3 regions of the Paenibacillus sp. TSA_86.1 genome follow, and region 3 is predicted to be linked to each of the others. Evidence: riboswitches for the same ligand, from Rfam matches in the RefSeq annotation. Region 3 holds a riboswitch; each other region holds the start of a gene.
What was found. Region 3 has a riboswitch for S-adenosylmethionine ahead of metA (homoserine O-acetyltransferase MetA). Riboswitches for the same ligand answer to the same signal wherever they lie in the genome.

Region 1: linked by a shared signal. The riboswitch ahead of mmuP (S-methylmethionine permease) and the one ahead of metA (homoserine O-acetyltransferase MetA) in region 3 are both predicted to bind S-adenosylmethionine.
Region 2: linked by a shared signal. The riboswitch ahead of ACUTVW_RS18650 (methionine ABC transporter ATP-binding protein) and the one ahead of metA (homoserine O-acetyltransferase MetA) in region 3 are both predicted to bind S-adenosylmethionine.

The regions. Positions count from the first base shown of each region.
Region 1 covers NZ_JBQZGE010000025.1:31,262-41,612, reverse strand. Annotated here, with positions in the region: gene ACUTVW_RS26265 (Gfo/Idh/MocA family protein) at 1-351, opposite strand, end outside; gene ACUTVW_RS26260 (sugar phosphate isomerase/epimerase family protein) at 425-1,201, opposite strand; gene ACUTVW_RS26255 (helix-turn-helix domain-containing protein) at 1,437-2,258, shown strand; gene ACUTVW_RS26250 (outer membrane protein assembly factor BamB family protein) at 2,557-3,702, shown strand; gene mmuM (homocysteine S-methyltransferase) at 3,830-4,909, opposite strand; gene mmuP (S-methylmethionine permease) at 4,906-6,300, opposite strand; SAM riboswitch class I at 6,392-6,493, opposite strand; gene ACUTVW_RS26235 (Ger(x)C family spore germination protein) at 6,631-7,833, opposite strand; gene ACUTVW_RS26230 (GerAB/ArcD/ProY family transporter) at 7,830-8,930, opposite strand; gene ACUTVW_RS26225 (spore germination protein) at 9,045-10,351, opposite strand, start outside.
Region 2 covers NZ_JBQZGE010000010.1:108,462-118,812, reverse strand. Annotated here, with positions in the region: gene ACUTVW_RS18665 (DUF2167 domain-containing protein) at 1-963, shown strand, start outside; gene ACUTVW_RS18660 (MetQ/NlpA family ABC transporter substrate-binding protein) at 1,085-1,921, opposite strand; gene ACUTVW_RS18655 (methionine ABC transporter permease) at 1,961-2,620, opposite strand; gene ACUTVW_RS18650 (methionine ABC transporter ATP-binding protein) at 2,620-3,654, opposite strand; SAM riboswitch class I at 3,776-3,914, opposite strand; gene ACUTVW_RS18645 (Cthe_2314 family HEPN domain-containing protein) at 4,092-4,811, opposite strand; gene ACUTVW_RS18640 (COX15/CtaA family protein) at 5,098-6,036, opposite strand; gene ACUTVW_RS18635 (thioredoxin family protein) at 6,548-6,892, opposite strand; gene ACUTVW_RS18630 (DUF2515 family protein) at 7,035-8,324, shown strand; gene ACUTVW_RS18625 (putative polysaccharide biosynthesis protein) at 8,495-10,123, opposite strand; gene ACUTVW_RS18620 (DUF456 domain-containing protein) at 10,185-10,351, opposite strand, start outside.
Region 3 covers NZ_JBQZGE010000001.1:776,383-786,733, forward strand. Annotated here, with positions in the region: gene ACUTVW_RS03635 (RluA family pseudouridine synthase) at 1-520, shown strand, start outside; gene ACUTVW_RS03640 (arsenate reductase family protein) at 839-1,204, shown strand; gene ACUTVW_RS03645 (5'-3' exonuclease) at 1,445-2,338, shown strand; gene ACUTVW_RS03650 (phosphodiester glycosidase family protein) at 2,335-3,450, shown strand; gene ACUTVW_RS03655 (MOSC domain-containing protein) at 3,479-4,165, shown strand; gene ACUTVW_RS03660 (ROK family protein) at 4,246-5,124, shown strand; gene ACUTVW_RS03665 (HRDC domain-containing protein) at 5,313-6,314, shown strand; gene corA (magnesium/cobalt transporter CorA) at 6,414-7,349, opposite strand; SAM riboswitch class I at 7,809-7,932, shown strand; gene metA (homoserine O-acetyltransferase MetA) at 8,060-8,977, shown strand; gene ACUTVW_RS03680 (aminotransferase class I/II-fold pyridoxal phosphate-dependent enzyme) at 9,002-10,186, shown strand; gene ACUTVW_RS03685 (trans-sulfuration enzyme family protein) at 10,183-10,351, shown strand, end outside.

The DNA.
Region 1 (10,351 bases), on a different contig from region 3:
GCCGTTTTTCTTAGCTGCCTCAATCATTTGCTCGCCTTCCTCAGTGGAAACCGCCATCGGTTTCTCAACCAGCACATGCTTGCCCGCATTGGCAGCGGCAATCGTCATCGGTGCATGCAGATAGTTCGGTGTACATACGCTCACCGCTTCTACTGTTGTTTCGTTTGCAAGCAATTCCTCATAACTGGAATATGCTTTACCGCCGTACATTTCGGCCATTTCCTGCGCACGCTCCACTACCGGATCAGCAAATGCGACAAGTTCTACGTTCTCATTGGCAGCGTACTCTGGAATATGTCTGCGCTGAGCGATGGCTCCACAGCCGAATACAGCAACTTTAATTTTACTCATGTACAAAAGTCTCCTTTGACAATTAGATTCATGTTTGACACGGTCAGATGTTAAGTCTACAGAAGTTGGACTCTTAGAACTGGTTCAGGTAGTTTTGTTTCAGCCAGTTGTGGCTGTTCTCTACGCTCTCAAGCGGAGGGTTCTGACATACATCCTGTTCCACGATCAGCCACTCTACGCCTGCATTTGTTGCACTTTCAATTACAGCTGGCAGATCCACTTCGCCTTGTCCCAGCTCCAGTGTTTTCATCTGACCCTGTTCGTCTTTGCTGAAATCTTTCAAGTGAAGCAGCGGCAAACGGCCCGCATATTTATTAATATACTCGATCGGATTTTGTCCGGCAAATTGCACCCAACATACGTCCATTTCCACCTGTACTGCTTCAGGTGTGGTTTGAGCAAACATCGCATCAAAAGCATTGGCATCTCCAACTTGACCATGGAATTCAAAATCATGGTTGTGGTAACCAAAGATCAAACCTTGTTTTGCTGCTTCGGCTCCGTACTGCTGCAATTCATCAAAAAGTTTTGTCCAGCCTTCTGCATTGTCCGGGCGATCCTCCGGCATCAGATAAGGACAGATCATATATTGTGCACCAATGGTTTTCAGGTAATCAATTTGTTTCTGCAGGTCTTCGCGCATCGCATGAAGGGACACGTGGCTGCTGAAACCTTTTAGGCCAAGCTCGTCTAATAACGCTTTCATTTCCTCTGCTGGAATGTCGCCATATCCGGCAAATTCAACCCCTTCGTATCCAAGCGCGGCTACTTTGCGCAGTGTACCCCGAAAATCTGCTGCCGTTTCATCGCGAAGTGTAAAAAGTTGCAAACCAATGTTCAATTTTTTCATGACAGATACTCCTCTGCTCTCAAATTTGCTTACATTGCTCTATCTGGTATCATCCTAACGCAAAACAGGCTAAAATGAACATATACAATATAATCGAAACATGAACTATCTGATCAAATTTTATTTCCATCCTGATTTAATCCGTGAACTCAGTTATAGGGCTGCTTGCTGGCGGTCCTATAATTCCGCTGATAAGACAGGATTGAATGTTTGGGGGCGTACAACGTTGGAAACTTTGGACACATCCGTACTGATCTGTGACTACTCCTATCACTACAAGGCATTCACCCATAATATGAAAGGCGAGCTATCCACCTATCTGTTCCGCTTGCAGACGGAAGGCTCGTGCAAAGTATACGTACAGGAAGAGGAATTCCGCATGACCAGCGGTGATTTGCTTTTGTTAAAACCCGGGGATGATTACCGTCTCGTCGTGGATGAACCGCATAAGGAAGGACGATTGTCCAGCGGGGACTATTATCTGTTCTGTGAAGGCGCCTGGATTGAAAAATGGTGGAAACGTCAGCAGCGTCCGATTGTAAGCCGTATTGGTCTGGATGATAAACTGATCAGCCTGTGGCGCAATATGCTGCTGGAGAAACGACGTGGGCCGCTGGAGGAAAATACGGAGCTGAAGGACGCTCTGCTGCGGGGGCTATGCCTGTACATTGACCGGGCGATTACGGAAAATATTCAGACCGACCGGGCTGTATCTTCGGCACTTAAGCTGAAGCGTTTTATCGAAGAACATGCCACCGTTACGTTCAAGCTGGAGGAAGCCGCCCGTTATGCCGGACTCAGCCTCTCGCGTGCCGTGCGTTTATTCAAAGAACACTATAATCAGACCATGATCCAGTATGCTATCGAAATCCGACTGAATGCGGCACTGGAGCGTATGAAATACAGCGAGATGACACTAGAGCATATTGCCGAGTCCTGCGGTTTTGCCAGCTACTCCTACTTCCATCGGGTGTTCCGTGCACACTTCGGCGTGGCTCCAGCAGAGTACCAAAAATCCAGACAGCATGAACCGATCGATGATCTGGAACATGTGTAAGTTAAATAGTTGTACTTCTCGACCGAGGCTGCACCTTATGTGCAGCTTCTCTTTTTATCATAAACACATAAAGTTATGACTTTTTTCTACATTTTTTTTGATATGCAGGAGAGAGGAATAGTCCTATATACCTTGCAATTCAGATATGATAGACTGGCTCCATACTATGGAAAAGGAGTTAATTTCTTTGTACAACAAAAATACAACGGTAGGTCCGGATTAAATTTAACCCCATCACAAAGATAACTATGGAATAGGTACAAAATGAAAAGAAAATTACATAAGGAGTCTACCAATCTTGAAATTTAAGCGAATTAACTTTTGGCTCATAACCAGCCTGTGCTTCTTCCTTGTTATCCCGTCTGAGCCTACTCTCGCTCAAGATCTTCTACAACCTCAATGGGAATATGATATGACCAACGGTGGAAAGAATAGCACAACCTCATATTCAATGAAGAAAGTTATAGATGCTACGGGGAATGAGAGCCTGCTCATCAATAAAGCAGGTAAGAATAATGACTATTATATCGATAGTGTTGATGCCAAAACAGGGAAACTCCTCTGGTCGATGCCAACGGACAACGAGTACAAACTTTCTAATGATGGATATATATTCATTTTAAAAAATAATCAAGTGAGTGCCAAGCATGTAGCAACAGGTCGAGTCATATGGACAACTGCTTTGCCAGGGGCGCCAGAAGAGTGGAGACGAGACGGGGCTGAGGCAGCCAGTCCGGGCGAAAATGGAAGTTTATATTTGTTTTGGAGATCCGGCGATAATAAAAGCAGTACCCTCTACTATTACGATACCAAAGGAAAGTTAAGCAAAAAGTTAAAAGCTCCATATTTTATGTACCAGATTGATGGAGACGTGATTGTCGGCAGTAAATTTGGAGATCATCCCGATCTGTACTTGATTAGCCTGACAACCGGGAAAAAAATTAAAACGATTGCTGGCAGTAAAGGCTACAACAGAATTAGGAGGCTATCTGACGGCACATTCCTGCATTATAATATGTACAAAAATACGATGACGCTTAAAGGGTACAACAGCACAGGACAACTTAACTGGACCAAACAACTTCCTTATAATGAATACTCAACCGAGCTTTATGCTATGGAAGATCGTTTTTTATATAAAGACGTTAAAAATAAACGAATCAAGCTATATTCATCTTCAGGTAGATTAATTGCGGAGAAGCCATACCTGCCAGGAGGACGTATTCATATGGCTTTGGATGCCACAAGTTTTATGTTTCTATCCGTCAAGAATGACAAAGAAGAACGTATTATTATGGACACAAATAACCTGAACATTTTACACGTGTATAAAAATGGCGAATTTGATCTTGATAATGAAGCTCTGTATCTGCATAACACAACAGGTCTGTACCTCATAAACAACAAAGGTCGTACCTTAGTTAGCACACAATTAAGTAAATAACATATCAAAAAACATATGTTAATCCTGAGTTAAACTGAAAGCCCCCACCAATCCAGTCATGGATCAGTGAGGGCTTTTTTACAGATATTTATTAAGCTTTTCAGGATACAACCCTACATTAAATCTTCTAGCCCCGCCACTTCTTCGCCAGCTCGCTAATCTGATGTGGTGTTGTCCGGCAGCATCCGCCAATAATCTGCGCACCAGCAGCAATCCATTGTTCCGATGCATCCTTCATACTGCCACAAGAGCCTTGGCCGCTCCATGTTTTGGTCTCGGCATCGTAGATCTCGCCTGAATTCGGGTAGACGATCACTGCTTTATCGCTACCTTGGCGAAGAATACCGATGGCTTCCGTGACCACTTCCATCGGAGCGCAGTTCAGGCCGATTGCCGCAATCTGCGGCACAGAGCCGAAGGTCTGTGTGCATACTTCAAGCGATGTTCCCTCGCTGATGCTTGTCCCGTCTTTTAAAGAAAAAGAAAGCCACGCATGAGCATCAGGAAACTCCTTAAGCAACTCTACAAGAACCCGAGCCTCTTGCAAGGAAGGAATCGTTTCAAACGCTAAAATGTCAGCTCCTGCTTCGATAAGCGCAGCCATGCGCGGACGGTGAAATGCAGCAAGTGTCTCATCCGAGACGCCATAATGTCCCACATATTCGGAACCGTCGGCCAGATAGGCACCGTATGGACCAACAGAGCCCGCAACGACAGGCCGCGGACGACGCAGCTTCTCCTCACCAGTGTGCTCACTTGTACGATTTTCACTCTGCTCGTTCTCCTCATTCTCGGCATGTTTCGATGTCGCCTCCGTAGGCTGTCCTGTTGAACCCTCTCCACCTGCTGTGGCTCTCTGCACTTCTGCCCACACTTCATCTCTCGCTTTGGCAGCCAGTTCTACTGTTTTGCGAATCAGATCCAGTGCAGCCTCTTCTCCAATGCTACGCTTGCGGAAGCCCTCCACCGTGGCCTGATAGCTGGAGGTGATTGCACAGTCTGCCCCTGCACGGAAATAATCGGCATGCACCTTCACAATAACATCCGGGTTCTCCAGCAGCACACGTGCAGACCAGAGCGGGTCATCCAGATCACAGCCATGCTGTTCAAGTTCCGTCGCCAGTGCACCATCCAGAATCATAACAGGATACTTGTCCAGAATGTGCTGTATTGCATTGATATCATTCGTTTGCTCACGTTGAATCATGAAGTCAGCCCTCTTTTCTTCTTCGTACGATCCGTCCAATAATACACGATATAACACAAAATAATGAATGGAATACCACAGTATAAAGCAATCCGTTGTGTTGGGTCAAAAGCTATACCAATGCAGGATGCAAGGCACAATACAAATGAAACGATAGGTACGATTGGATATAATGGCGTTCGATAAACCAGGTCTTTCACGTTATGTCCTTCCCGCAGATACTGTCTACGAAACATGTATTGAGACACGCTGATGCTCATCCACACGACCACTACAGCAAGACCCGAGATGGAGACGAGCGTAATATAAACCGTCCCTGGCGCAATGATGCTGGACAGTAAAGCCAGTGCACCACCAGCCATACTAAGCACAAGCGCATTGAATGGCACACCTCGTTTGGTCAGACGAGCAAACCATGGGGAGATGGTTTTTTTATCCGCCAATGACCAGAGCATCCGTGAGGAAGCATATAGCCCCGAGTTAGCTGCTGAAAGTATCGCTGTTAAAATAACAAAGTTCATTACATCTGCCGCATACGGAACACCGATCCGCTCCATGACCGCCACAAACGGACTTTCCAGCACACTCGCATCCGACATCGGCAGAAGAGCAGACAGGATGACAATTGTACCAATAAAGAAAATGATTAAACGCCACAACGTGGTATGGATCGCTTTCGGGATCGTTTTCTCCGGATTTTCCGTTTCCCCTGCGGCAATACCAATTAGTTCTGTACCTGAAAAGGCAAAATTGACAGCCAGCATCGTCATGAAAATCGCAGTGGCTCCATATGGGAACCACCCTGACGCTGTAATGTTGGAGAAGAACGGAGCTGGTTCCGCATCCGCCATTGGAATAATGCCAAACATTGCAGCACCACCGAGAATGATAAAGAGCACAATCGTCATCACCTTCACCAAAGAAAACCAAAATTCTGATTCTGCAAACAGTTTTACCGTGAATGCATTAAAGAGGAAAATCATCAGCGCAAATAACGCACTCCAGATCCACACGTTCACGGATGGAAACCAGCGCTGCATGAGCAACCCGGCGGCTGTGAATTCCGAACCCAGTGCCACGGTCCACGTAAGCCAATATAACCAGGCTACGGTGTATCCTGTAGCTGGTCCTATATATTTGGCTGCGTAACTATGGAATGCACCCGTCTCTGGCATATGTACTGACAGTTCGCCAAGACAGAGCATCACCAGATACACCACCAATGCACCAATCAGATAGGACAGAATCGTACCAAGTGGTCCAGCCTGCTGGATGGTATACCCCGAGCTAAGGAACAGACCTGTTCCAATGACGCCTCCAAGAGAGAGCATGACCACATGCCTGGTTTGCATTTTTCGCTGAAATTGACCTTTATCGTTGCTATTCTCCATATAACCTGCTCCCCGCTCCTTCATCCAGAACAAACAAAAAAGACCCACTCTTCCCGAAGAGTGCGCCACTACTGACAAATAAAAACAAACGCTCCTATCTATCAGGCTTTCACCCGCTGGAATTAGCACAGTATCCTTCAGATCTGTTGCTGAGGTTTCTAAGGGCCAGTCCCTCCACCTCTCTGGATAAGAAAATGATTTTGTATAACTATATCGACTGCTGCCTGATGTGTCAACATTTAAATAAACACTACGTCTGACTCAAGCAAAGCTTTCAACACCCCATGGTGCCAAGTTAACACATTAAGCATTCCGGTTGGGGAGTATCGACTACTCTGTGGAAGATCCCGGATTCACAATACTCGTTTTAATCTCATACGTAATAGGTACCGTCGCAAATACTTCATCCCAGTTATCTTTTACTTTTTTCCACGTTTTTGGATAATGGATTCGGATGCTATCCCGAAAACCGGCAACGTCAGCTTTGTACGTATGCTGAAGTTTATAGAGCATTTGATCAATCTGTTGATCTACGATTTTGGCGAAATCCTTCTCCAGTTCCTTCAGATATGCACCCTTCTCTTCTTTTTCAGGGGTACGCCAATCCTCCATTAACCAACCCTCGGATTCTGCCTTGACATGGAATGAAATGTCGCCGTGAACCACCTTCGGAATAATTTTTGTGGTCTTTTTCTTGATTTCATAGAGAATTGTGAAGCCTTCTTTGCTATATGTTTTGATGACCCCACCATGTTCCTTAGGCATAATCCAAGATAATGCTTCCAGGTCGGTCTGGTTAAGCTCCCCGATAAATTTCGTTGTTTTCGCTTTAAAGATGCTGCCCCCGGAAAACTTATCCTCACCGTCCGCATTCAACACGTTTTGAAGTAGAAAGCTGGAGCCAGACTGCATCTCCGCATCCAGTTTGGCAAGCGAGACAGGCTCCAGTATCTTATTGGATATATACGAATTATTTGTGATTCCCGTAAGATAAAAGGCCGGAATCCGGGAAGGATCTTTTGAAGTGAGTACATCCAGCGCACGGTGATGGCTAATCAGCACAAGGCAATTGGGGCGAATATCGTTATCCCGCAGCACAAAATCAAGCAACTGTTGTAGTCCATACTTTTTAGCAATATCTTTGGAAATGACGATCACTTTCAGATGATGTCCAATGAGCGGACGATCTCGGCGCAAGGAAAACTGACGAAATATTTGAAGCAACGAATCCCCGGTAAGTTGTTCATTGGAGTAGGATGATTTTCCAGAAGAAGGTGACCCTCCCTCATCGCTCTGCTGACTACTCGATTTCCCTGGAGCAATCTGAACAGTTGCGGTGACGTTGTTCTCTTTGGGGTAGTTCCCTCCCTGGGCAGCTATTTTTTTTTCAAATTTTGTTTCTTGACCGACATCAATTCCGAGACCAACATACAGACTTAAATCTTCAATCTCCCGGCTGCTCCAGCATCCTGAAATGAGGCTAAGAATCAGTAACGCACAGATGATACGAAGCCACAACCGAAGTGAAATCATGCGTGTTTACCTCCTTTTTTACGAATAATGCTCAGCAGCAGCAATACCAGAGGCATAATGGCAAACAAAACGACAGAAACATTACCCAGCATGTCACCGAGGGCAAATGTTTCATATACATTTTTGGGGATCATGGCCGTTAGATAGATGAATGGCAGAAGCACGTACATGATTGTTCGCATCTTCTTGGCTTTAAACAGATCACGGATGCCAACCGAAGCACAGTAATGGGTGATGGCAAAAGTCGAGAAAATCTGCAAAATCCATATCACCAACAACAAGGATTCGAAGCGTTCAAAGATCAAACCCTGAATCTCAAAACTTCGTACGAGGTCCAGCGTTGGCCAAGTTCTCGTTTTAATTCCATCAAGAGATAGACTGCCCACAACCATCACAACAGTAATCAGGTAAATCGCTGTAGATATCCCCAGCCCCCAAGTCATCGCTTTATTGCTTTTTTTCGGATTTTGCATATAGGCCGTAATGACAAGCATCACTTCATAACCTGTATATGAAAGCAAGGAAGGCTTTAAACCATTAATGACAGGCATGATCCCCTCCCCGAGCACAGGTCTCAGGTTGCTGATCTCAAACAACTGATTACTCAGCAAAATTTCCATTACAAATATAATTAACGTAATCGGCAAAATGATCTCGAACACACGAACGATGACTGCAAGTCCGCCAGAAATCAGATAAATGCCAATCCACATAAACACCATCACAATCGCCCAAGTAGGGGTACGTTCCAGCAGATACATTCCAGTAACATCAGCCATTACTCGAATTTCGAAGGCGGCAATCACCATAAAATATAAAATATTGGCACAGCCCAGTATGTAAGCAATCCAACGCCCCGTAATCTCCCGAGTGAATTGGAAAACGGTTTTTTCCGGGAATCGTCGGCACAAGGTCACTAGAATAATTCCAACCCCCGTAATGATTAGTCCGGACAGGATGATGGAAATCCAAACGTCCGGTGTGCCAACCGCTTTGCTGGTTGTCCGAGGCAGTGTCAATATGCCTGCACCAAGCATGTAATTGACAATAATGACCACAGCTTGTGTGGTGCTAATTTTTACTTGGGAGTCATTCACTTCATAACACCTCCAGACTTCTGTGGATTGTACGGAATTGTATGGAACTATACGGTACTATTTTGAACGACGCGGAACTACTCTGCTCTGCACGAAATTTCACTTCGAACTACATTATTCCTTCCGGTCTTCATCGATGGGATTCATCATGTCCGGACGTCTTCTCATCATGTTCAGCGGAGCTCGGATGACAAAATCCTTCCAATCGCTCACGTGGTATGGAACTGCTGGCGCAATATATGGCACCCCGAAACTGGAAAGCCTTGCAAGGTGTGTACACATCAACAAGAAAAACATAACCACGCCGTACAAACCCATTACCGCAGCACTGAACATTGCGGCAAAGCGCAGCAATCGCAAGGTCAGCCCTGCACTATATACCGGAATGGTGAAGGACGAAATGGCTGTGACTGCCACAACAATGACCAGGAACTGGCTGATAATACCTGCCTGTACTGCTGCCTGACCGATGATGAGACCTCCGACGATCCCCATCGCAGGTCCGATAGGTTTGGGTAGACGAATGCCCGCTTCCCTTAGAATCTCAATGGACAGCTCCATAATCAGAGCCTCAATAATCGAAGGAAAGGGCACACCCGAGCGCGTTTCAATAATCGTTAACACCAGCTTGGTCGGAATCAGACCCGGATGGAACGAAATGAAGGATATATATAGCGCCGGAGCAAGTAAGGCTAACATCGCCGACATAAAACGTAGAATCCGGAGAAATGTGCTTGGAATCCAGCGTTCATAGTAATCTTCTGGAGACTGCAGCAACATGCTGAATGTGACTGGCACGACAAGAACAAAGGGAGTTCCGTCTAGCAAAATAGCGACTCGGCCTTCCAATAAAGCACCGATCACGCGGTCGGGCCTTTCCGTATTCAGAATTTGCTGAAAAGGGCTCAGTGCATTATCTTCAATCAGCTGTTCGACATAACCCGATTCCAGCATCGTGTCCATATCGATGCTCTTCACCCGTTTCAAAACCCCGGCTACGAGTTTAGGATCGGCAATATCCTGAATATAAGCGATCGCCAAGTCCTTTTTGATCCGTTTGCCCACTTCAAGCTTTTCTATAAATAGACTCTGATCGCTGCCATAGCGCCGTAAAATGCCCGTATTATCACTCAGTTCCTCCGTAAACCCAATTCGTGGTCCGCGAAGTAAACCTTCAGACAAGGGTTCATCCACCCCACGAGTCTTTAACCTGGAGGTTCCAATCAGCATAGCCCCTGGCAAGCCATCTACCAACAGACCATTTTTACCAACCAATACACCTAAGGCAAGCTCCTGAAGAGATTCTGTCTCTTGAATCTGACTGACGGGAAGGATTTGATTCTTCAGATACGTGGACAGGAAGTCTGCTTGTTCAGGATGAAGAAAACTTTCCTGTTTGAGTTCGGGTATACCCTTAATCA
Region 2 (10,351 bases), on a different contig from region 3:
TTGATGCTAATGCATTCTTTACTCTCAACCGGTGATGGGCTTGTCTCTGCTGACAATGAGAATATTACCTCGTCCAATGAATACCAATGGGTGGTTGGCCCGAGTACTGTATCCTTGGACGGGAAGGCCTCACTAGAGCTTCCAGCAAACTTCTCATTTCTAAGTAAAACGGATACACAACGTTCGATGCTGGATACGGGTAATCAGCCGAACGGGAATGAGATCGGAAGCATGTATAGTAACGACCCTATGGGTTCATGGTCCGTCATATTCGAATACGTACAGAGCGGGCATATTCATGACGATGACGAGAATCAATTGGATGCTCACGAGTTATTAAGCAACTACATCCGTTGGGAAGTCGAACATAACCGTGATGCAACCGAAGAAAACGAGCTTCATGTAACGGGATGGGAGGTTGAACCTGAATATAGTCCTTCCAGTCATCAACTGATTTATGCACTTGGCTTCAAAGATAGCTACGAACAAGCCTTGGTCAATTATAATGTTAATCTCTTAACTCGCGAAGGTTATATCACTGCGATTCTTGTAACCCAAAAGGCTAATTTGGAGCAAAGTCGTGCTGCTTTTGAAGAAACGGTACTTCAGCATCTAACCGTGAATCCCGGATATAAGTATGAGGATTATAATGATAAAACAGACCAGACATCGCGTCTAGGCCTGAACAGCCTCGTTCTGGGAGGCATTCCTTTTACCGCTGAAGATGAAGGAATATGGTCATTTTTGAAACATAGATGGTACTGGGGTCTAATTGGTCTAATATTATTATTCAGCTGGGTCAGATACCAACAAAAGAGAGATGCATTACATCAAGAGGAAACACAGTACCCGGTGACCCGAGAATATAACTATGAAGAACATGAGCAGCAGCATAGTGCAGAACAGAATGAATTAACCTACTACCGTTCATCTGACACACGTTCTAAAACAGACAATACATAATATATGTTCATGATCAAAACAGCAATGCGCAAAGGCCGCTATTCTCCAGGTTAGAGAGTAACGGCCTTTTTTTGTCATAACATGGATCAGCAGTAATTATGCTGTTTTAACTTATTTCACCTTAAAATGCAGGTTCAACTGCACCTTGGTAACGTTCTTTGATGAATTTTTTCACCGTTTCGGAGTGAAGAGCTTCGGCCAGTTTTTTGATCGCGTCGGCGTCTTTGTTATCTTCACGGGACACGAGAATGTTCGCATATGGGTTGCCTTGCAGATCTTCGATCAACAATGCATCTTTAGATGGATTGAGGTTTGCTTCCAGCGCATAGTTTGCGTTGATAAATACCAGATCGGCTTCATCCAGCTGGCGAGGCATCATGGCTGCATCCAGTTCGATGATTTCCAGGTTTTTCGGATTCGCTGTAATGTCCTGTTTAGTGGATGCGATGTTTGTATCATCTTTGAGGGTGATCAGACCTTTTTTCGCGAGCAGCAAAAGTGCACGTCCACCATTAGATGGGTCATTCGGAATAGCAACCTTGGCGCCATCTTTCAGTTCATCCAAGGATTTAATCTTTTTGGAGTAACCGCCAAAAGGCTCTACATGGACTGGAGTTACAGAAACCAGGTTAAAACCGCGCTCTTTGTTCTCGGTATCCAGGTACGGTTGATGCTGGAAGAAGTTTGCGTCCAGTTTCTTATCAGCCAACTGTTGGTTGGGTTGCACGTAGTCGTTAAACGTCACCACTTGCAAACGAATGCCCTGCGCTTCAAGCTCCGGTTTGATGCTTTCCAAAATTTCGGCATGCGGTGTAGGTGAAGCGCCGACTTTCAATTCTACAGTACGCGGAGCGCCTGCTTGGTTATCCGCACCGCTGTCTGATTTCTTGTTGTTGCCGCATGCTGCAAGCACTGCAATCATCATCAAACTGATTAGAATAATAGACCACTTTTTCATCTGTAAAACCCCTTCGCTTTGTATTTTTTCATCTATCTGTTATTTCCTGGTGAAATAAATGACCAGACGATCGCCAATCATCTGCAGAAGCTGAACCAGAATAATCATAGACACAACGGAAATGATCATGATCTCATTCTGATAACGATAGTATCCATAGTTAATGGCCAGTGTTCCCAGACCTCCACCGCCAACCATCCCCGCCATCGCCGTATAAGACACCAGCGTAACGATGGTAATCGTAACTCCGGCAAGCAAGCCAGGTAACGCCTCGGGCAGTAACACCCGTCTGACGATCTGTCCTGTGGACGCCCCCATTGCCTGTGCTGCTTCAATGACACCGCGATCCACTTCACGCAACGTATTCTCCACCAGACGTGCAAAATACGGAGCGGCCGAAATGACAAGCGGTGGAATGACACCAAGTACACCTGTCGCCGTACCCACAAGCGTACGTGTAAACGGAATAAGAGCAACAATTAATATGATGAAAGGTACAGATCGCAAAATATTAACAATGATCGATAAAATAACGTAGGTTATTCTTGATTTCGGTGAAGCCGAGCGGCCTGTCATAAACAGTATTACACCAAGCGGCAACCCCAGAATGACGGTAAACAAACCGGCAGCTGCTAAAATCTGCAGTGTCTCAATGGAAGCCGTGCCAACCTCTTCCCAGCGTACTTTGGAAAAATCCATTATCGCAACACCTCCACATCAAGTCCTTCTGCGGTTAGTTCAGACAAGGTCTGCTCCATCGCACGGGAGTCACCTTCGAAACGCACCGTCAGTTGACCATAAGGAACCTGTTTGATGGTAGAGATGGTGCCTTGCAATATAGCAAAATCCACACCTGTTTTGCGAACCGTTCTCGACAGAATCGCTTCATACGTTTTATCTCCGAGAAATGAAATCCTCACCAGCTTGGAGGATACACCTACTGGCAGCTCCGTTCCGGCATTCGCCAAAACCGTCTCTTCCAGTGCCAGTCCACCTTCGCTGTCACGTGAGACAAAATCTCTTGTAATCGCATGCTGCGGTTTCAAGAACACTTCCGTTACTGGCCCTTGTTCTACGATACCGCCTTGATGGATAACAGCCACTCGATCACAAATGTTCTGAATGACGTGCATCTCGTGAGTGATCAGCACAATGGTCAAGTTATACTTCTCGTTAATATCCAGCAACAGCTTCAGAATCGAATTCGTTGTCTGCGGGTCAAGTGCTGAAGTTGCTTCATCGCAGAGCAACACACTTGGATCACTTGCAAGCGCCCTCGCTATGCCTACCCGCTGCTTCTGTCCACCGGACAGCTGTGCCGGATATTTGCTGCTATGCTGCTCCAGACCCACCAGAGCCAGCATTTCCTTCACTTTGCGATCAATCGCATCCTTAGGTGTATTCACCAGTTTTAATGGAAAAGCGACATTGTCGTACACCGTTGCAGAAGACAGCAGATTAAAGTGCTGAAAGATCATCCCGATCTTGCGTCTTTGCTGCTGCAATTCGCCTTTGCTAAGCTCGGTCAGGTTCATACCATCCACCCAAACCTCCCCCTCCGTCGGGCGCTCAAGCAAATTGATACATCGAATCAAAGTACTTTTCCCCGCACCGGAGTGACCAATTACGCCGAATATTTCACCCTTCTGAATGCTCAGATCAAGGTTTGACAACGCAGTCGTTGCTTTGGCACGTCTGCCATATGTTTTGGTTAATCCAACCAGTTCAATCAATAGTACTGCTCCTTCCCCATCACCTACATATATCTTTACCCGAAGGAAGGGAAAACTCCCCTTTCTATGCAAAAAAGAACCCCTTTGCAGATACAAAGATGGCTCTTCACGTGAAATGACCTTCTCATCTGCCAAAATCATGCCACACATGATTCTGTAGGAATTAGCACCTAACACCTGCAATGAGAGGCATTATGCCATCATCACAGATCGGTTGCCGGGCTTCATCGGGCCTGTCCCTCCGCCACTCTCGATAAGAGAAATATAAAATTGTAGGTTTATATAGTTTCATGTAGTTCATCATGTATAATGACCGAACTGCATCAAATGCTGTATTATAGACAAGATTCCTTGTAAGTTTCGATCTGGAACTCAGTATAATTCAAAGTATTCCGATTTGTCAAATGGTATTATTTATTTCAAATACACGCATCCGTTTAACGTTTCATCATCTGTTTACGCCAGATTCGATTAATGTATCGATATGCCATATTCAGCGTCTCACAGACCATATCCACACCCTGCTGCATCTCCAGAAGATGCTGATCCAGATCCTCGAGCTTTACTTTTCCGCGCATCGTCTGATGTAACTGCCACAAGTCATCCTGCATCTCAGAGTTCATGTAGTGAATCTCCATATTACGTCTCTTGCGCAGTTTGCTCATCGGCTCCCGATAGGCTTCCTTAATCTTAATTAATTGCTGTGCCAATTCATGATGGTCGCGGTAATAATCAAATTGCCTTAGAACGGTATAATAGGAGAAATGAACCTTTGTTTTAGAGGTGTTTAATTGGAAAATCTCATTTAATACGGTACCTAATTTATCCAGAATAGCGAAACAACGAATAAATGCATCTTTGTAAAAATAAACGTACCGAGCATACTCCGCCTTTTCAGCAGAGCTCATATCTCCCGTAGAACCAGCTACCACTTTTCTGCGAAAATGGGCGGCTGCAAAATAACTCTGCTCCAGTTCATCCAACGAGGATATAAGTCCCTGCGTCCATACATACAATTTCCGATAATCGTGGTTCGGATCATGGTCTATATACATCTGTTTCTCAAAAGACTCGAGTGTGAACGCCATGGTATCCATAGCTTCCTTCAATTTCCCCTGATTCACTCGTGGCTTTTCTCCTAATAAAGTACGCAGCATAGATGGCCTCCTCTTTCCACTGATGAAGCAAAATATATGACTTCACAGCTGTTGAACAGCTGAAGATGCAGCTTAAGCCTATACTTAAGCAAAAATTTAGAAATAGCGTTCATCATTCGCTGATCAGGACAACTTGGTTTAGGTTGCCCTGCAACCTTCAACATCAAACAAAAGTCCACCTCTCCAATGATCTACATCACCGGATGGTGGACTTTCCAACATGGCCCAGCGCAGTTTCGGAACAATGCACTAACCTTTCTTGGTAAATACAAAATTCATAAGCTGTTTAGAAACGGTTCGCCGGACGGTGCAGCTTGTACACAAGGAAGCTCATGTACGTCAGAATACCAAACAGTATGGCAATGTCCAGCATATGTGCCAGCGCAACAAACATGTAAATTTCCGGACGGCTGATCGTCCACATCATGATCATACCGATGACCACTTGCATCAGGATCAAACCGACGGATAACACACCCAGTGTCCGCAATTCGCGATTATCCGGATGTTTACGATAAGCAAAATGTCCCAGGATCGCAATCACGATCACGAGCGACACCGCTGCCAGACGATGTGCAAAAGCAACAGCTACTCCGCCAGAGAGTTCTGGAACAATCTGTCCGTTACAGAGCGGGAATCCGGAACAACCGCCTGCTGAATTCGTATGGCTTACAAACGCCCCTGTGTATACGACCAGATACGTATAGATGGTTGAAAACCAGACCAGGTTGCGGAATCCTTTGCTGACGCGAGGATATTGATTCAGACGTTCCAAGCCGCCATGTTTCGCCTCCTGCCGAATGCCAAGAGCCATCATCAACGAGCTGGCGAAGGCAATAAGCGCGAATCCAAAGTGAAGCGCCATAACCGCTGAAGACTGCGAGAAAACAACGGCAAATGCACCCATGATTCCCTGAATGATCACAAATATAAGAGTGAGTAACGAGAATAATTGCAGATCACGACGCTGTTTGCCAAATCGTAAGAAAGCAACAAACGAGGCGATGGATAGCAGCCCTGCCAGTGCACTGACGGCACGGTGGGAGTATTCAATCAGTGAGGCCACAGTATGTGCTGGCACAAGCTTTCCGTTACACAAAGGCCATTCGGTTCCACAGCCAAGGCCTGATTCTGTTTTGGTCACAATTCCACCGCCAAAGGTAGCCAGAAACATGACGAGACAGGTTAATACGGTTAACCATTTAAATAGTGTTAAGTGCTTCAATTTTTTCTCACCCGCTGTTGGTTTAAGATGGCGAAGAAGTTCTTCGCTTGATAATCATGCTAAATTCATTCATTTCTTCACTGCTTGATGCAAAAAAAACAGTCCTTGCACCAGCTTGTTTGATAACATTGACACTAATTTCACAACTAAATTCATTATACCGGATAAAATCATCATTGACGCCGCGCTTTGTGACAAAATGTTAACGTCTGATAAAACTTTGACCCGGAGGTCATTATATTTGAATTTATTTATTTTCAATTTAATTATGTAAGCCTCGAACAAACTCGATAGCCTGAAACTCCTCATTAATCAGCTTAGGTTCGTCAAATTCACTCCTCAGCTGTCCGATTACAAAAAAACAAGGCTGTCTTAAGCCCAATTATGGCTCAACCGACAGCCTTGTGTTTGCATACCTTTTTCATAGTCTACCCTATCTTAGGTTAATTCATTCCTAGCTGAGTTTCGTCATTTCGCAGCTACGCGTATCTACAACTCGATTCAGCTCACCTTACTTGTGAATGGTGTTGTATACCTCAACCGCGCGATCCAGAAATTGCTCGATCTCTTCTCTCGACTTGCGCAGTTTGTTTACGTAACGCACTAATTCCCGTCCGTCTGTGTAGGCTACAAAACTGGGAATGCCCAGAATGTTTTGTTCCTGACTCACTGGTCCCACTTGATCTACGTCCACTTCAATCAATGTCAGCTCACGTTCATACTTCGTTTCCACCTCAGGCATAAACGGATCGATGTACTTGCAGTCCCCACACCAATCTGCCTTGAATACGGCTACCGTCAAACGTGGGGATTGAATCGCCACATCAAATTCCGGTTTGGATGTAATCTGTTCCATTTGTCACATCTCCCTTTCTGTACCTTGTCTACATCTAAGTGAAGCAAATTGGTGATTGGAAGTCAAATGTTCGGCGCATACTTAGAATAACCACAAGTTCTGGCTCATCAAACACAGTTTTTCATGAAAGGATGTTCCATTCATGACTTCCACCAGAAGCGACTCTTCGGAAACGCATCACCAGGGTTCCATTATGCAGATCGTTCGCTCCATTCCCGGAGCAGCCCTGGAAGTATGGCGCGGCAAACAGGCTGCCTGGCATGCTTCCTCCCAGCTCAGACACCCTTCACGTGACCTGAACTGGAACGCAGATACTGCTGCTGCTCTGCAGGCTGAAGTAGAGCGGTTAATACCTGTAGCAGGCAAATCATCTCCTACGCGCAACATTCACGCACAAAGTGCACTGGTCTGTGAGGAGGATTGTATCATTCTCGAAGAAATTAAAAACTTAACGCAGCAGCACAATCGCAGTAATGTGACCCGCACCGCTGCTTATCTGGAATGTTATGAACAGTACCCCGAACTGCACTGGGCTCTGCTGGCGCACATGGTATCTCGCAACGGCGGATATCATATGACCGACTTACAGAGCGACCTGATGCATAATCTGCAAAATCAGGAGGACCGCGAGCATATGTATCGCCTGCTGGAGCGGTGCAATGCCCTTATTTTTCAAGATGCATATCCTCAGTTGCAGCTGTATATGCACAGCCGGCGGCTTGGGCGAAGTTGCTTCCATCTGTTGTCCCACTTTCACGTATCGGCGTTTATGACACCGTTCTGGGAACGCTTTTGGCTGGAACGATGCAGTTCCATACTCAGTGTGGCCTTAATTATTAATGAGCAGAACTATATTGAGAGCCGGGTGGTACAGCATCCGTATTTTCAAAAAGAGGTGCTCTCCAAGCCTGCTTTTCATCTGCATAATCTGGCTGGCCTGAACCACATCGTTTTTCCTCTTGGACAAGGAGGCGGACTCGCCGGGCGGGTCATCGAACATTTTGGCAAATTAAATGAACGTATCCAGTTCGGCAAAGGACTGTATGCCTTGTTATTCGGTGCCCAGCAAGTGCTCCAGCAAGTACTGGAGTTCGCACGAACTGTACCTCACCGCGGCTCAAGAGCGGAATATTGGCCAGGCCTGTTTACCAAGCACCACGAGGGGCCAAGAGACCGTAACCTGTATACGGAAGCTTTACTGAACGAAGAATGGTTGCCGGAAGGTCATCGTCTGTACTCTCCCGAGTTACTTACCGTCTGGGGTGACACACCCTATGAGCCGATTACAAGGCATGACTGGCTTGAGACGAGAGATTGCCTTGGATACCTGACCTCGCCACGCAGACCTTGGCTGTTTGAAATGAGTCATGAGCATCGGTACGGTATGTTAAAGACAGCGCTCGCCCATGATGTACAAGCAATTACCCACTAATCGACGGCAGAGTCATACAACGACATGGATCAAAAACAATCCAAGCACTCGCCACTGCAAGACCAATGCAAAGATAACATTCACCGTCACGGAAGCCAGCTCCTTATGCAATAACAATAAAAAAAAGCGCCGTCCGCCACCAGAGCAGACCGCGCTTTTTTTTCCTAAACTTATCCCCGTTGTCCAGCACCGCGTTGCAGACGCATAAGTGGACGAAGAATTTTTTGCAGAATTCGCGGATAACTACCCAGCTCGTCCTTACGCAAGACACGAAGCACAACCATCAGAACGAGGTATACCACAACGACCAGCACCCCAACGACCATACAGGTTAACAGGAACGCCACCCGTGCAGGCAAGAATGCACCGAAGATTTGATTCCCCGCCCAGTTGGTCGCAAACCCGACAGCTCCTGCCAGAAGCACGGTAAGAATAAATCCAAGCCAGCGATCTCCCATAATCGAGAAATCCACAATTTTGCGCAACACACGCAGGTTCAGATACGTGATGACCAGGAAACACAACGCAGTTGCAATGATAATCCCGTATATGCCAAAGATCGGCGCCAAAATGAGACTCGCAATCAACTTCACGATAATACCTGCCGCTACACTGATCATCGTAATTCTTGGTTTTCCCACCCCAAGTAAAATGGAGTTCGTTGTCATCATTGTAATCTGGAAAATGGTACCGAACGTCAGCAGCGTAATAATCGGCGTTCCGTCCAGACTACTGAACAGCAATCCGTTTACCGAATAAGCCGCTGCACACAATGCAATCACAATCGGCATCCCGGTCAGGATGGAAATACGCATTGCCAGGGTAACCTGATTTTTCAGATGCAACTCATCCTTGCGGGCAAATGCTGCCGAAATAACTGGCACAAGGGACTGACTGAGGGCAATCGCCAGAATAGGCGGAATTCCCGCAATACTTTGAGCTTTCGCACCGAGAATCGCCAGTACGCCTGTTGCTTCGCCCAGACCGATCCGTCCACTAAGCAGCGGAACAACGAGGGAAGAATCGATAAAATTAATTGCCGGAACAGCAAGTGAAGATAAAACGATCGGAATCGATAATTTGAAAATATCCGTATATATACCACGCATCGGAAGCTGCTCCGCACGCTCATAGTGAAGCTGTGCCGCGCGATCAGTCTTGCGCTGCTTCAATGTGAAATACAACATCACGGAGAAGGCGCCGATACTACCAAAAACACCACCGAAGGATGCCCCGGCTGCAATCGTCTGATCATCGTAGTTCCATTGTAACATCACATAGGCTACCAGAATCGCTATACCTACGCGTGCAAACTGCTCTACGATCTGCGAGATACCGCCTGCCGTCATATTACCGCGTCCCTGGAAATAACCACGCATCATCGCGATCGCCGGGAAAAGCAACAAGGCCGGAGCCAGCGCCCGAATGGCACTTACCGATTCCGGTACTTTGGAAATATGGGTAGCATAGAACGGTGCCGCGAGCCATAACAGAACAGACATGACCACGCCGGCCACCGCCGCGAAGATCAGGGCTGCACGGTATATCTGCTGTGCTTCACCCGCGCGCCCGAGCGCGTAGCGTTCCGAAACCATTTTACTCAGCGTACTCGGTATACCCGCCGTTGCAACAGTTAACAGCATTAAATACACCGTGTTGGAGATTGTGAATGATGCGTTACCGATATCTCCGAGGATATGCTCAAGCGGCACGCGCTGCACCAGACCAAGCACCCTTGCAATCAGTGCGGCAGCAGCCAGGATGAGCGTACCCTTAATGAATGTTTCCTTCTTAGACAAACGAATTCCCCTTCTTTCCCCCACACCGGATCTCTCTCCGGCCCTAAGCTATTCCTGACACCTATGCGAATCGAACCACCCAAATAATGAATAACACAATCATTACGAGTTGCAAAATAATTTTCATCACCGTGCTGGTAAACAGCCCGACAACAGAGCCAAATCCAACTTTGGATGCTTTGGAAGGCGATGAACCGCCGATCAACTCTCCGATAAATGCACCGATGA
Region 3 (10,351 bases):
TGTGGATAAAAGATATATCGCGCTGGTGCACGGTAGCCCTGTTCCAGAATATGGAGCAGTCGACGGCCCAATTGACCGCGACCCGGAAGAGCCGCATCGCCGTATTGTTACACCAGACGGATATGCCGCAAGAACGCTCTACACAACGCTCTCACGTTGGGCTAATGGCAGTGCCAGTGCCGTAAGTCTGAAGCTCGAAAGCGGACGAACGCATCAGATCCGGGTACATATGACATCGATTGGTTGCCCGCTGATCGGTGATCGAATGTACAAGACGCTGCCTGTACATAAAGTGGATGAACAGACAATGGCTATAAGGGAAGAACGGGATACATGGATTGAACGCCAAGCGCTGCATGCGTGCGAACTGGAATTCGAACATCCGATCCTCCGGGAACGTATGACGTTCCAGGCACCACTGCCGCCAGATATGGCCGCACTGGAGAAACGTTTGCATACTGAGGCGGCCCCAAGAGAAACGGTGCAAAACGCAGAGGTAAACACCCAAGCTGAAAAGTAACAACCGACTTAGGGCTCCAGAAGAGAGCCCGTAAGTAAAGGTTTCCCCACCCTTCAGTGAGCAGGGCGCCTGAACGATACGCCGATGGCTAGAGAGATTTTAAAGCTTTTAAGATTCTTCAGGCTTTAAGGTCGTTAAAGCTTGAGTTCGTAAATCCCTAGCTCTAGAAATGTTGAAAATCACGTCGTAATGAGGGGCGATAAGCCCGCATTCGACTAAAAAAATTGCTGAGCGAGGGTATTGGGATGGAGCGACTTTTGGATTTGCGGAGCAAACCAAGGGAAGCGAGAGACCAAAACCCGAGCGGGAGGAACATCCATGACAAAACTTAAAGTATATCAATATGCCAAATGCGGTACATGTCGCAAAGCAGTGAAATGGCTTGAAGCGAAAGGACATGAGCTGGAGCTGATCCCTATTTTTGACACACCGCCATCCAAAGATGAGTTAACCGAGCTGATTCAGAAAAGCGGACTTGAAGTGAAAAAGTTTTTTAACACCAGCGGAGAAGTGTATAAGGAGCAAAAGCTCAAGGATAAGCTGCCAAACATGTCTGAGGAAGATCAGATTGCGTTACTGGCTTCCAACGGCCGTCTAATCAAACGTCCTATTGTAACCGATGGAGATCAAGTGACCGTTGGCTTCAAAGAAGAAACGTACGAGCAGCAATGGAACAATGGATAACGGATAGTTCGACACATGTACCTGGACAAGAAACGTTCGTGGGTACATACCAGAGCCTTGAATTGTTCGCAATTCAGGGCTTTTTTGGTGTGAAGGCGGAGTGGCATAATTATGCTCTAATGAGGGTTGGCGTAACTATGGTATAATGATAGAATGAGTTTCGACATTTAATATACTATTGAAGTTGGTAGCGAAGTTTGTTTATCCGGCTTTCATAGATCAAGGAGAGAATAAATTCAAGTGAATCAACGTAATGAACCTACTTTGTTACTGGTAGATGGTATGGCAGTGTTGTTCCGGGCATTTTATGCAACATCTGCAAGCGGGTATATCAGACGTACAAAGGCAGGGCTTCCGACCAATGCAGTCTATGGTTTTATCCGTTATTTTTGGGATGCGGTTCAGACGTTTGGACCGAGCCATGTCATCTGCTGCTGGGATATGGGAGGCAAGACGTTTCGCGGTCAGGAGTATGCAGCGTATAAAGGAAATCGTGCCGAGGCACCGGATGACCTTATACCGCAGTTTGCTTTGATTCGTGAAGTAATGGATAGTCTCAACATTCCGAATATAGGCGCTGAGGGATTTGAAGCCGATGATTGTATCGGAACATTAGCTAAATATTACACGGAAGAAACCGATATGAATGTAATGGTACTGACAGGCGACCATGATATGCTACAGCTGATTAATGACCGCACAAGTATTATTATTATGAAAAAGGGTCACGGCAACTACATGGTTTACGATCCAGAGACATTGATGGCAGAGAAACAATTGACGCCTCGTCAGGTGATTGATATGAAGGGCTTAATGGGCGATGCCAGCGACAATTATCCTGGAGTAAGGGGGATCGGTGAGAAAACGGCTTTGAAGCTTGTGCAGGAGTATGGATCAATTGAAGGGATTTTAAGCAATCTGGATCAACTCACCCCTTCGGTACGTAAAAAAATTGAGAGTGATCTCGATATGCTGCATCTGTCTCGCAAACTGGCAGAGATTCATTGTGCGGTTCCGGTGGCGTGTACGCTGGATGGCTGTGAATTGCGTCTGGACCCCGATATGGTGATGGATAAGTTTGAACAACTTGAGATGAAGAGCCTTGGCTCTTGGATGGGAGTGGCGATAGGATGAGTAATCTGATGATGAGAAAAACGAGTAAAACGTGGTGGACTGGGGCGCTGGCCCTTGTCCTGGCACTTCCGGTATTGCTTACGGGGGCGGTAAGTGCACCGCAGACCGTGGAGGCCAAAGCAGCCATTACCACGAAGGTGCAGAAAGTGAAAGCAGCAGGACGTAGTTTTAATGTACAGACTGTTTCGATTCCCAAAGGTACACCGGTGACCGTAGGTCTTGCGAAGAAACAAGTTGGCCAAACAGCGACATTGCCATCTATTATAAAAGCGTACGGTGCACAAGCGGCGATTAACGGAGCTTTTTTTGAAGCATATCACGGAGCACCTGACCCTTACGGTATGTTAATAGCAAACGGAAAAGTTATACATATAGGAAGATATGGCACATCAATCGGCTTTAAGGCGGATGGTTCAGCTATAATGGATTCACTTCAAGTGAGCTTGACGGGCACGGTCACAGATACGAATGGAAAATCACGCAGCTGGTATGCAACGTTTGTTAACCGAACTCCTTCAGCAGATGCAAGCATTTCAATGCTGTATACACCGGAGCGTGGAGCCAATGTTGGATTTAAGGGCGGGACAGCAGTGGTTATAGAAAAGGGCATAGTGACCAAAAAAGTACTAAATACGAATGTAGCAATTCCTAAAAATGGTTCTGTCCTTGTTTTTACAGGACGGGAGAAATCTACTTCAGATCGATTTACTGTAGGTTCCACCGTAGAGATGAATTACAGATATACAAATGCAGCCGGTCAGGAAATTCCTTGGCAGGATGTAGTGACGGCTGTGGGGGCTGGCCCGCGTCTGGTGAAAGACGGTAAGATATCGGTTAATCCGGCAAGTGAGGGGTTCAGAGATCCAAAAATTTTGAATTCGTCCGGTGCGAGAAGCGGAATTGCGATCATGGCTGATGGTTCAGTGATGCTTGCTACCGTTTCTGGTGCTACAATAAAAGAATGGGCAGCAGTGATGCAGAAGCTGGGAGCCAAACAGGCGATGAACCTGGACGGCGGCGCTTCCTCTGGTATGTATGCGGGTGGCAAGATGCTGACCTCACCAGGGCGGCTCTTAAGTAATACACTTGTGTTTGGTGGTTCTGTTCAATAAAAAGTGATTGCAGGAGGTATGATGCGACATGACATTTATACCCGATTCGATAACTGAAGAGGGCAGCACGGCAGTTCTGGCAATTAATGTAGGGCAGCCTAAGCCACTACCTGGTCAGAAGCATGAAGTGTTGAGTGGTATCGTGAAACATCCTGTCTCTATCCCGTTGTTCTTGTCATTCAATGGAATGACAGGAGATGGCCAAGCAGATCTGGTGCATCACGGTGGTCCAGATAAAGCGGTCTGTGTATACGATCATAGTCGCTATTCATCGATTGAACAGTTGATGAATCGTAAGCTGGAGTGGGGCGCATTCGGAGAGAACCTGACCGTTACAGGCTGCGCAGAAGAAGAGGTTCGCATTGGTGATGTATTTGAACTTGGCGGTGCTCAGGTGCAAGTCAGTCAGCCGAGACAGCCTTGCTTCAAGCTTGGTATAAGATATGATTACAAGGAGTTGCCTGTCTATTTTCAGGAAAGCGGGCATACCGGCTTTTATTTTCGAGTATTGCAAGAGGGAGAGGTTGGCCCAGCATCACGTTTCAGAAGAATTCACACAGATGCTCTGTGCATGACGATTCTTGAAGCTAACCGGATTATGCATCAGGGGAAGCAGGATTTGGAAGGAATCCGGGCATTGCTGGCTATTCCGGCTCTTTCAGACAGCTGGAAACAGACGTTGTTACAAAGGCTGAGCAAGCTTGAGGGTAACTGAGCCGTACCGCAGAGCCTAGGCTATTTTCATTGAGGCATTCGAGTTTCTTGATTTTAAACCAACGTGGGAGTGAGACCAACATGACAGTTTTAGGTGCGATTGAAGCAGGTGGAACCAAATTTGTATGTGGCATTGGGACAGAGCACGGAGAGGTACTGGAACGAGTGAGCTTCCCTACAACTACACCGGAAGAGACAATGGCTCAGGTCATTTCTTTCTTCGAAGGCAGAGGCATTGAAGCGCTGGGTGTCGGTTCATTTGGTCCAATCGATCCGATCGAGGAAAGTCCAACCTATGGTTACATCACAACAACACCGAAGCCGCATTGGGGACAATACAACATGATTGGCAAACTCAAGGAACACTTTGATGTACCCATGACGTTTGACACCGATGTGAACGGAGCTGCTCTGGGTGAAGCCACTTGGGGAGCCGCACAGGGACTGGATAGCTGTCTGTATATAACGGTAGGTACAGGTATCGGTGCAGGTGCTGTCGTTGGTGGTAAAATGGTGCATGGATTGTCTCATCCAGAGATGGGGCATATCATCGTACGGAGACATCCTGAAGATTCATACGAAGGGTTTTGCCCATATCATGGGGATTGCCTGGAAGGTCTTGCTGCCGGTCCTGCCATCAACAAGCGCTGGGAACAACCTGCTTATGAACTGCCAGCAGATCACAAGGCTTGGGAGATTGAAGCACATTATCTCGCACACGCGCTGATGAATTATGTGTTGATTTTGTCCCCTCAGAAAATTGTGATGGGCGGAGGAGTGATGAAGCAGGAGCACCTGTTTCCGATGGTTCGCAGCAAATTGCAGGAATTACTCGCAGGTTATGTGCAGCACCCTTCTCTTCATGCTGGAATTGAAGAGTATGTTGTCCCACCAGGTCTGGGAGATAATGCTGGTTTGTGTGGTTCACTGGCACTGGCAAAATTAGCTTTGTTAAAATAAACGCTTCAGGGATTGACGAATTTTACCAGTGTGGTATGATATGAGTAACAGCATAGTACGGTTAATGAGGAAGCACCTCTCTTGCAATGATTTTGCAGGAGGGGTGCTTTTTTGTGCTGCCTGGACACAGCGACAGAGAGTACTTTTGTTAATCGGACAGGCTGTAACGCCAAAGGAGGGAACAAACAATGGAAGTCATTTTCATGAACAAATTATCCAGAGTGTCAGAGCAGAATGAGGAAATTGCTCAGTTATGGATTGGTGAGGAGGAGAATATCTGGCATCTGGGATGGAGTCAGTATGAGGCAGGCGATCGAGAGGATACGATGTGGTACGAAGGAACTTCATGGGAGGAATTGCTACATATTTATCGTCATCAGCTTGCGATGCAGATGAGCGAAGGCTATCGTCCATTGATGCATGGGTTATATCATGAAAATGAGGATGTGAAGCTGCGCAGTTATGCAGGTCAACGTCTGTATTGTTTTAGTGAATTGTACGGAAACGAGCCATTATATGAGGAGTTGTGCACATGGCGCAGACAAAAAGCGGCTTCGGATCGAAAGGCTCCTTATTTTGTGGCAACGAATCGTCTGTTGCGTCTAATCAGCGCTTTTATTCCACATACAATGGACGAACTGATGCAGCTACCGGGTGTTGGTGAGAGTAAAGCAGCAGAATACGGGCTGGAATGGCTAGAAATGACAAGTGGGATCGAACGGTCAAGACCCTTCCCGCTGGACTGGGTGTACACCGTACTGAACGAAGAAGAATACGAAAGCTGGTTATACAAGCAAAAAGAGCAGAAATACAAGCAGGAACTGGATAAATTCATCACACGTAAACATGTGCTGGAAGGAATGAAAGAAGGACAAACCTTGGAAGCAATCGTGACTCGATCAGGATTATCCCGCCGGGAATTAATCGAACTGCTGGAGATGCTGGATCTGGAAGGCTATGATACGGATTCTTTGCTGGATGTAGAATTGGCTGTAATGCCTGAAATTGAACAAGAGGCGGTATGGAATGCATATGAGGAGTTGGGAGACACGTTTCTGAAGCCAGTGTTACATAAAGTGTATGGAGGAGAGCGTCCCGAAGGAGGAAGCCTGGAGCAAGTATATGAACGGTTACGTATGATTCGTATTCGTTTTCGCAGACATGTTGAAACCGAGCGTAATGCAGGTTAGTGGAGAAGGATGCTGAAGTAAAAAGACGAAGCTGTTCCTGTGAAGGAGCGCTTCGTCTTTTTCAATGAATAGTATGACATTGCGGATATATCGGGAATGTCAGATCCAATCTTTTTTACGGAAAATGAAGAACATAGTCAGACCTAGTGTGACCATCAGGCCAATAACCGCATAATAACTATATTTCCAGTGCAATTCAGGCATGTTATCAAAGTTCATCCCGTATATTCCCGTAATCACGGTCAACGGCATGAACACCGTGGTGATGGCGGTAAACACCCGCATGATTTCATTGGCCCGGTTGGCAATACTGGACTGATAGGCTTCTCGCAAGTTGCCCATCAGATCGCGGTATGTTTCGAACGTTTCCGATATTTTTACGGCGTTCTCATAGATGTCACTGAAGTATTTCTGCAGCTGATCATCAATGAGACGCAGATCTTTTTTGTTCAGTGTGTTGATGACCTCTTTTTGAGGACCCAGTACCTTTTTTAGCCACAAAATTTCGCTTCGCAGACCGATAATCTCACTCAGGTGTGACTTTTTGGTATGCATCAGGATGTCTTCCTCAAGCTTCTCAATTCGCGCCTCAATTCGATCTCCAACGGTAAAGTAATTATCTACGATCAAGTCAACCAGCAGGTAAAGCAGGCGATCAGGGCTGCTGATCTCCTGTTCCCAGAGAATAGGCTTCAATGTACGTAATTCGCTGATTTTTTGTTTGGTAACCGTGATGATAAAATGTCTGCCGAGAAAGAGATTGAGTGCTCTCAGGAAAATTTCTTCATCATCAAAACGAATGCTATTAATAACGATAAAATAATGGTTCTCATAAATTTCAATCTTCGGACGCTGCTCCTCATCACTCAAGCAGTCCTCCACAGCCAGATCATGCATGGAAAAGAGCGGCTGAAGTACAGCCAGATCGTCCACGTCCGCATCAATCCAGTAAAATCCTTCCGTTGGTGGAGTCAGCGCTTGCTGAATGTCATCCACCGGGATAAATACACCATTGTTAACCAACCGGATTTTCATGTTATCTACTCCTTCTGCACCCGCCATCTTGGCGGATTTCATCATTAATATGGGCGCAAAAGAACAGATCAGCCGGTCGGCAGCGGAGCCTGATAATCAGGGCTGTACTGCGTTCATCAATCTATAATCAAACGGAAGAAACGTCCCGTTGCCGACATGCTGATGTCAATTCTCTATGCAGTTGTTCGGAATTCGACTGCCAGTTGGGCCTCGGGTCGCCATCCATTTAATATGTCACCTCTCACATAAGGGTTTATAAACACTTGTATAGTATACCGCTGGTCCAGAGTGCTTTCAAGCGCAAAAATGTGTCTATTTCGCGCTCTGAGGCAGTGTATGAAAACAGAGGATGAACGGTTCCGAGTGCAAGCCCAAATCAAACAACTGGTTCTTGACGTGAGGGCGGTAATGTTTTAAAGTAAAAGTTAATATATTTGAATTATAATTGAATACAGCGAAATCTTATCAAGAGTAGGTGGAGGGACCAGCCCGATGAAACCCGGCAACCGGCGAATAACGCACGGTGCTAATTCTTGCAGCGACCAAGCACCCTTGTGGTGCTGTTGTAACTGAGAGATGAGAGAGGCGCATATCTGTTTACATATGACCTTTCTCGGAATCCGAGAGAGGTCTTTGTCATATGCCCCAACTTCTCAGAACGTGATTTTTGTACCCAATGCGACCTATGAAAAAGGAGGAGTCGACTCACCATGCCAATTAAAATTCCGGATACACTGCCAGCAAAAGAAGTGCTTGAAGGGGAGAATATTTTCGTCATGGACGAATCATCTGCGTACAAGCAGGATATTCGACCGTTACGCATAGCCATACTGAATCTGATGCCTACAAAGGAAACGACCGAAACGCAATTGCTGCGTCTGGTGGGTAACACACCGATTCAAGTCGATGTTGTGCTGGTGCATCCCAAATCGCACACGTCCAAGAACACATCCCAGGAATATTTAGATCTATTTTACAAAACGTTTGATGAAATCCGGCACCGTCGTTTTGACGGTATGATCATTACCGGTGCACCGGTGGAGCAAATGGATTTTGAGGATGTGAACTATTGGGAAGAGATTCAGGAAATTTTTGAATGGACCAAAACCAACGTGACCTCAACGATGCATATATGTTGGGCATCACAGGCAGGTTTATACCACCATTTTGATGTACCCAAAGTTCCTCTGGATGAAAAGTGTTTTGGCGTATTTCCACATACAACGAACAAATCTCATGTTGCATTGATGCGCGGGTTTGATGAAGTTTTCAACGTTCCACACTCCCGCCATACCGAGGTAAGACGCGAGGATATCGAGAAAAACGATATACTTGAGATCTTGGCAGAGTCCGAAGAAGCAGGGGTATTCCTGGTTGCGACCAAGGATGGGAAGCAAATTTTTGCGACAGGACATGCCGAGTATGATCCATTTTCATTAAAATGGGAATATGATCGTGATGTTGCCAAGGGATTGGATATCGCGCTGCCGAAGAATTATTATCCAAATGATGATCCATCCCGTGTACCTCCAGCTACATGGCGTGCGCATGCTAACTTATTATTCTCTAACTGGCTCAATTACTATGTGTATCAGGAAACGCCTTACGATATTGGCCCACAAATCTAATCGAGATTACAGGAGGATACAGTAATGGATGATAACAAGTTGAAAATGGAAAGCCGTCTAGCTCAAATTGGGTCCATCAATGAACCGGTAACAGGTGCTGTTAACTTTCCGATCTATCAATCCACGGCGTTTCGTCACCCGAAGCTGGGACAAAGCACGGGGTTTGACTACATTCGTACAACAAATCCAACACGTAAAGTGCTTGAGGAAGCAGCAGCGGCGCTTGAGTCAGGAGATGCAGGCTTTGCCTGTAGCTCAGGTATGGCAGCGCTACAAACGATCTTTGCTTTGTTCAGTCAAGGGGATCATCTGATCGTTTCTCTTGACCTGTATGGCGGTACGTATCGTCTGCTTGAACGGATTTTGTCCCGGTTTGGTGTAACGGCAAGTTATGTGGATACCAATGATCTTGCAGCACTGGAGAACATCCGTCAGCCGAATACAAAGGCCATATTCATCGAGACACCAACGAATCCACTCATGATGATTACAGATGTGGAAGCCGTTGCTTCCTGGGCAAAAACGCACAACCTGCTGACCATTGTGGACAATACGCTTCTAACCCCATTCTTCCAACGTCCGATTGAACTCGGAGCCGACATTATCATTCATAGTGCGACCAAATATCTGGGTGGACATAATGATGTGCTCGCTGGATTAATTATTACCAAAGGTGAGGCCCTATCTGCAGAGATGGCATTCCTTCATAACTCCATTGGAGCCGTGTTATCGCCAAGTGATTCCTATCAATTAATGAAAGGCATGAAAACGCTGGCTCTACGCATGGAACGTCATGAGTATAACGCACTCACCATTGCGAAATTCCTGTTGGAACATCCGGCCGTTGCCGAGGTATTTCATCCGGGGTTGTCCGATCATCCTGGATATGAGATTCAGCAGAAGCAATCCTCCGGTAATACAGGTATTTTCTCATTCAAAGTGAAGGATGCACGCTATGTAGAACCATTGCTGCGCCATATCGAGTTAATTGCATTTGCTGAAAGTCTCGGGGGTGTAGAATCACTCATGACGTATCCAGCAGTGCAAACTCACGCGGATATTCCACTTGAGATTCGTGACGCGGTTGGAGTGGATGATCGCCTGCTCCGATTCTCGGTAGGCATCGAACATGCGGAAGATTTGATTGCCGATCTGAATCATGCGCTACTGGAAGCACAGCAGGAAGTTGAAGGAGGCGTAACCTCATGAGTGAGTCGAACAACAATAAGCCTAATTCGCCCGAACTAAAGTTTGATACCAAGTTGCTTCATTTTGGGGATGAGATTGATAAAACAACAGGTGCTTCAAGTGTACCGATCTATCAGGCGTCCACTTTCCATCACTTTGATATCTTTAATCCGCCGCAACATGATT